Linked DNA regions of Polymorphobacter megasporae. The protein of the gene in region 1 interacts with the protein of each later gene in a pairwise test. Links are inferred from orthologs where the notes say so. Each region holds a gene or a part of one and is shown in the gene's direction. Other genes may lie near its edges. The genes, in order: dnaA and KTC28_RS02835.

Region 1 (3,185 bases):
ATGGCGAATACCCTCCAGGCCGAAAAGCGCATCCGCCGCAACGATCGCCGCGCCGAGATCAACAAGGCGCGCGTCAGCCGCATCCGTACCTTCGTCAAGAAGGTTGAGTCGGCGATCGACGGCGGCACCGCCGAATCGGCCAAGGCCGCCCTGCTTGCAGCGCAGCCCGAACTGATGCGCGGCGTCGCCAAGGGCGTCATGCACAAGAACACCGTTGCGCGGAAAATCTCGCGGCTGGCAAAGCGCGTCAAGGCGCTTGGCTGATCCCGTAGCGGTGGGGAAATCCGCCGCTGTCATGTGACAACACAGCCGCTCGAGTCGGGCGGCTTTGTTGTGTTTGCCGACAGTGACTTGTCCGTATTCGTACGACTCGCCTGTCATGCGGGTGTCATCGCCCTGTCATTCAAATACAGTCGTTTGGCCGCTTTGCAGCCTTTTTGGCGTGTTTCCGTGTCAACGGATTTATTAGCGAAAACGAGAATTTTCGACCCTTGATCGTGGTCGGCGGGGGTGGTTAGTAGCCTCTATCGGCAGTGACGCCGGACGGGGACTGTCCCAAAATCAGGGTTGCGATTCGGGTCGCCGAGAATGTGTTGAAACACATTTCCGGCGGGGGGCGAAGGCATGTCCGCAACACACGCAACCCGGTCGCCAAATGGTGCCGGTGGGGAGGATGAGCGGAGCTTCATGGCGACGAACTGGACCTATTCGGCAGCATTGGACGACCATATGCCCAAGCCCGCTGGTGTCGAACTGGACCGCGCGTGGGACATGATTCGCGCCGCCTTGCGCCATGAATGCGGTGCCCGGTCGTTCGACAATTGGCTCAGTCCGCTGACACTCGCCGGAGTCGACGACGACGCAGTCCGACTCGCCGTGCCGACTCACTTCCTTGCCGACTGGATCAGCAACCACTTCCTCGATCGGCTGCGGACGCTGTGGGCTATGCAGATGCCGGCGATCCGCCACGTCGTTTTGACGGTTGTGCCGTCGATGAAGCTCGTCGAGCCGCAGGTTGCAGCGGTTGCTGAAGCAGCAGCTCCGCTCGCCGCCCCTGCGTGCATCGGTCTCCCGCTTGAGCCGCGCTACAGCTTCGACAGCTTCGTCGTCGGCAAGTCGAACGAACTCGCGTACAACGCCGCGAAAACGCTGGCCGACGGCGGCCCGATCAGCTTCAATCCGTTGTTCCTCCACGGCACCACCGGGCTCGGCAAGACCCATTTGATGCACGCGATCGGCGGCGAGCTGCGCGCCCGCGATCCGAACGCGAAGGTCGCATATCTATCGGCCGAGAAGTTCATGGTCGACTTCCTCGCCGCGCTCCGCGCGAAGGACACGATCAGCTTCAAGCAGCGGCTGCGCTCGGTAGATCTGCTGATGATCGACGACGTTCAGTTCATCGCCGGCAAAGAATCGACGCAGGAAGAATTCTTCCACACGATGAACGAAATCATCAGCGCGGGTAAGCGGCTGGTGATCACGTCGGACCGCAGCCCGCAGAACCTCGAGGGCATCCAGGACCGCATCCTCAGCCGGATGGCGTGGGGCCTTGTCGCGGATATCAATGCCGCCGACTACGAGCTGCGCCTGAACATCCTCCACGCCAAGGTCGCCGGGCTAAAGGACCAGCTCGGCCCGACGCTGACGGTGCCCGACGAGGTGATAGACTTCCTCGCGCGCAAAATCACGTCGAACGTCCGCGAGCTCGAAGGCGCGCTCAACCGGACGATCGCCTACGCGCGCCTGGTGGGTAAGCCGGTGACGATCGACTTCACCCGCGAGACGCTCGCCGACCTGCTCCGGTCGCACGAGAAGAAGGTGACGATCGAGGAAATCCAGCGCCGGGTCGCCGATTATTACCACGTCAAGATGACCGACCTGCTTTCCGCTCGCCGCGCCCGCGAGATCGCGCGTCCCCGGCAGGTGGCGATGTACCTCGCCAAGCGGCTGACTCCGCGTTCGCTGCCCGAGATCGGGCGGCGCTTCGGCAACCGCGACCACACGACGGTGATGCATGCAGTCAAGCGGATCGACGAGCTGCGCGCCGCCGACCGCGAACTCGACGCCGATGTCACCCAGCTCAGCCGGATGCTCGACGGCTGATCGCTTCTGCGACCGCTCAGGGGCTGGCACCCGGCAGACGAGCCGGGCATAGACACTGCCGAACCTCTGGGGAGAGACGTCATGCAACTCGATGGATGTGCTGCGGTAGTGACCGGCGGCGCGAGCGGACTTGGCGAAGCGACGGCACGCGCGCTCGCGGCGGCGGGGGTCAAGGTCGCGATCTTCGACCGCGACGCCGGCAAGGGCGAGGCGGTTGCGGCCGAGATCGGCGGCGTGTTCTGCAAGGTCGATGTGACGAGTGATGCCGACGTCGACGCCGGCTTCGCCCGCGCCCGCTCGGCGCACGGGCAGGAGCGAATCCTGATCAACTGCGCCGGGACCGGCAACGCCGCGAAGACCGCAAGTCGGAGCCGCGAGACCGGCGAGATCAAGCACTTCCCGCTCGATGCCTTCAACATGATCATCCAGATCAACCTGATCGGCACCTTCCGCTGCATCGCCAAGTCGGCGGCAGGAATGCTGACGCTCGAGCCGATGGCCGACGGGGAGCGCGGCTGCATCGTCAACACCGCGAGCGTCGCCGCCGAGGACGGGCAGATGGGGCAGGCGGCGTATAGCGCGTCGAAGGGCGGCGTCGTCGGCATGACGCTGCCGATCGCGCGCGATCTGATGGGCGAAGGAATTCGCGTCAACACGATCCTGCCCGGCATCTTCAACACGCCGCTGATGCAGGGTGCGCCGGACAAGGTGAAGGATGCGCTCGCCGCGTCGGTGCCGTTCCCCAAGCGGCTCGGTAACGCCCCCGAATATGCGAGCCTCGCGCTCGAGATGTGCCGCAACTCCTACTTCAACGGCGAAGATGTCCGCCTCGACGGCGCGATCCGCATGGCACCGCGATGAAACGCGCGCTGGTCGCCGCCGCGCTGCTGATCGGCGGCCCGGCGGTGGCGCAGGTGCCGCCTGCCGAACTCGGCCAGCGCTTCGTTCCCGCGCCGTGGTGGATGCGCGAACCGGTGGTCGCGTCGCTCGGAGAAGTCCGGACCGAGGTGCCGGCAAATCGCGCCAGCTTCAGCGCGCAGTTCAGCGCGGTCGAGCACGACGTCACGGCGGCGAGCAACGCC
Region 2 (3,166 bases), 1.2 Mb from region 1 along the record:
CCGCGAGCCAGTCGGATACGTCGGTGATTCGGTAATCGATGAAGTCGGGGGCGGGGTGGCGCGGCCCCTGTTCGGAGCCGTTGTCGACCCACACCGTCGCCATGCCGATCGCCTTGGCGGGGGCGAGATTCCGCTCCATGTCGTCGGCGAACAGCGCGCGTGCGGGGTCGATATCGTGCGTTTCGCACAGGCCTCGATACGCTCGGATGTCGGGCTTTGGCAGATACGCCATCGCGTGGACGTCGTAGATCGCCTCGAACGCGCCCTCGAGCCCGAGCCGGTCGAGCACCTTCGCGGCGTACGGCGTGTCGGCGTTGGTGAAGATCAGCTTGCGCCCCGGCAGGCGCGCGATCGATTCGACGAGGAGCGGCGCGTGGGCGACGACGCTCAGGTCGATGTCGTGGACGTCGTCGAGGAAATGGTGCGGGTCGACGCCGTGCTCGTCCATCAACCCGCGCAGCGTCGTGCCGTGCTGGTGGAAGAACCCCTTCTGGACCCGATGCGCCTCGACCGCGTCGACCCCGAGCAGGCGCGCGACATACGCCCCCATTCGTGCATCGATCTGCGCGAACAGGTTGGTCTTCGCCGGGTACAGCGTGTTGTCGAGATCGAAGATCCAGGCGTCGATGTGGCTCAGCGGGTGCGGCATGGCGGGGTGTGTAGCGGGTGGGCCGGTAACGTGGAAAATATTTCTCATCCACACGGTTCAGGCACGGTTTCCCACCGAGTTATCCCCTGCAGAATTTGTCCCGATGATGGGATTGCGCGACAAGCGATCGATGCAGCTTCCAACACCCTACACACCCGCCGCCGCCACGCCGATCGCGCTCGTTCCCGCAGCGGCGCTGCCGCATAATGTCGAGGCCGAGGCGGCGTTGCTCGGGGCGATGATGATCGACAACCGGCTCGTCGAGGACGTCCAGCTAAAGCTCGGCAGCCAGCATTTCTTCGAGCCGCTCCATGGACGGGTGTACGACGCGATCCTGATGCTGATCGACCGGCGGATGGTCGCGACGCCGGTGACGCTCAAGCCGCTGTTCGACGCCGATCCCGATATGATGGCGATCGGCGGCACTGCATATCTCGCGAGCCTGACCGAGCAGTCCGCTGCGCTGATCGCGGCGCGCGACTTCGCCCAGCAGATCTACGACCTCGCGCTGCTTCGCGAAATGATCCGCGTCGGGCGCGACATGGCGACCAATGCCTTCGACACCGGTGCCGGTGTCGAGCCGTTGAAGCAGATCGAGGCCGCCGAACTCGCGCTCTACAAGGTCGCCGAGCAGGGCGAGGTGTCGGGATCGGTCAAGACCTTCGGCCAGGCGACGCGGCTTGCGGTCGAGATGGCCGACCGCGCGATGAAGTCGGGCGGGCATCTGTCGGGCTACACGACCGGGCTCGACGCGATCAACGCCAAGATCGGCGGGCTGCACAAGTCCGACCTGATCATCCTCGCGTCGCGTCCGGCGATGGGAAAGACCAGCCTTGCGACCAACATGGCGTTCTCGGCGGCGGCGCGGTTCCTACGCGACAAGGCCGACGGCGTCGAGCCGGGCCAGTCGAGCGGGGCGGGGGTCGCGTTCTTCAGCCTCGAAATGTCTGCCGACCAGCTCGCGACGCGCGTCCTCGCCGAACAGTCGGGGGTCAATTCGGAAAATCTGCGGATGGGCAAGATCAGCCAGTCCGAATTCAACAGCCTCGCGCGCGCCGCGGGGCAGTTGAGCGAGCTGCCGCTCTACATTGACGACACGCCGGCGCTGTCGATCGCGGCGCTGCGGACGCGGGCGCGGCGGTTGAAGCGCCAGAAGGGGGTCGGGATCATCGTCGTCGACTATCTCCAGCTCCTCCAGGGGTCGGCGAAGTCGGCGAACGAGAATCGCGTCCAGGAAATCTCCGAGATCACCCGCGGATTGAAGACGCTGGCGAAAGAGCTCGAGGTGCCGGTGCTCGCGCTGTCGCAGCTCAGCCGTGCGGTCGAGAACCGCGAGGACAAGCGGCCGCAGCTCGCCGACTTGCGTGAATCGGGGACGATCGAGCAGGACGCCGACATCGTCCTGTTTATCTATCGCGAAGAATATTATCACGCGATGAAGCAGCCTGACGAAGAAGACATCGAGAAATACGCCAAGTGGAAAGAGCGCGCCGAGAAGCTTCACGGACTTGCCGAAGTCATCGTTGCCAAGCAGCGCCACGGCTCGACCGGTACTGTGCCACTTACATTCCACAAGACGACGACAAAATTCAGCGACCGGGCTAACGATGCGTATCTGCCCGAGCGGTACGACTGACCCGCGCAACGCGCGACTACTCATGACTGGCAGCTGACGATCGCTTCTGCGGTCACGTTGCGTACACTTGTCGTACGCTGATCGCTCTCGCCCGCTGAGCGTCCCTTAACAGACGATTACTTGATGACGGCGGACGCGGCGTGGGGCGCTGCGTCGCTAGGACAGTCATGTCTCTGATATACGCAACATCGGATGCGATCTGTGAGTCGGGTACGACCCTCTCTGCAGCTCGTAAACATATTATCAACGCATCCGTCGGCACAGCAAAGTACAGAATTTATTCGTACTGCAAATCACAGAGTCTAAATGACAAGATTGAATACTAATTTGGATAAACCACTTTTCTACTCTGTGAATCGTGCAACCAATCTCGTAGCTGGGGGTACGGACAGTTGGGCCTCATAGTAACAGGGAAGCAGTTCGAAGAGCATACGGTCGGAGAGTTGTTTATAAAATAGTAACGTGTGTATTTGTGGAGTTGCGTATTATGATTAAGCTTATTAAGCATTTTGCTCTTGTCTGTGCCGTCGGCGTGTCGATTCCGGCAGACGCAAAAATCCTCTATGCGACATCTTCGACCATAATGAGCATCTGGAAGACGGCGGTGAGCGGCGACACCATCCGGCTGTCGGGGACGTTTGCCGGCACCACGTCGCTCCAGAATAAGACCGCCACGAAGGCGATCACGATCGATGCAACGAAAGCGACCTTCATCGGGACGCTCAAGTTTCAGTCGGTCAATAATATCAAGGTCGTTGGTGGACGGTACGACTCGACGGGCGGTCCGACGGCGTACGGCCGAGGGATTGTCGTCTACAAAAGCAGCAACCTTTCCTTTGACAAGCTCACCGTGGTGGCAAGCGGCACCGACGGCGAAACCG

What was found.
Region 2: the proteins of dnaA (region 1) and KTC28_RS02835 interact in binary tests that used the Escherichia coli proteins (3 or more experiments, as listed by UniProt). The link is inferred for Polymorphobacter megasporae from one-to-one orthologs.

Annotation. Positions count from the first base shown.
Region 1 is NZ_CP081848.1:1,810,326-1,813,510, forward strand. Bases 53-2,916 are described here. They hold dnaA (chromosomal replication initiator protein DnaA), read left to right. Parts: upstream 53-729; coding sequence 730-2,103; downstream 2,104-2,916. Other genes in these bases: rpsT (30S ribosomal protein S20), read left to right, coding at 53-264; KTC28_RS08545 (SDR family NAD(P)-dependent oxidoreductase), read left to right, coding at 2,185-2,916. In the rest of the region: more of rpsT, read left to right, coding at 1-52; more of KTC28_RS08545, read left to right, coding at 2,917-2,964; KTC28_RS08550 (SIMPL domain-containing protein), read left to right, coding at 2,961-3,185. UniProt on the Escherichia coli protein: Plays an essential in the initiation and regulation of chromosomal replication. Binds in an ATP-dependent fashion to the origin of replication (oriC) to initiate formation of the DNA replication initiation complex once per cell cycle.
Region 2 is NZ_CP081848.1:607,216-610,381, reverse strand. The notes cover bases 188-3,032. They hold KTC28_RS02835 (replicative DNA helicase), read left to right. Parts: upstream 188-779; coding sequence 780-2,285; downstream 2,286-3,032. Other genes in these bases: KTC28_RS02830 (right-handed parallel beta-helix repeat-containing protein), read left to right, coding at 2,890-3,032; KTC28_RS02840 (pyrimidine 5'-nucleotidase), read right to left, coding at 188-649. In the rest of the region: more of KTC28_RS02840, read right to left, coding at 1-187; more of KTC28_RS02830, read left to right, coding at 3,033-3,166. UniProt on the Escherichia coli protein: The main replicative DNA helicase, it participates in initiation and elongation during chromosome replication. Travels ahead of the DNA replisome, separating dsDNA into templates for DNA synthesis.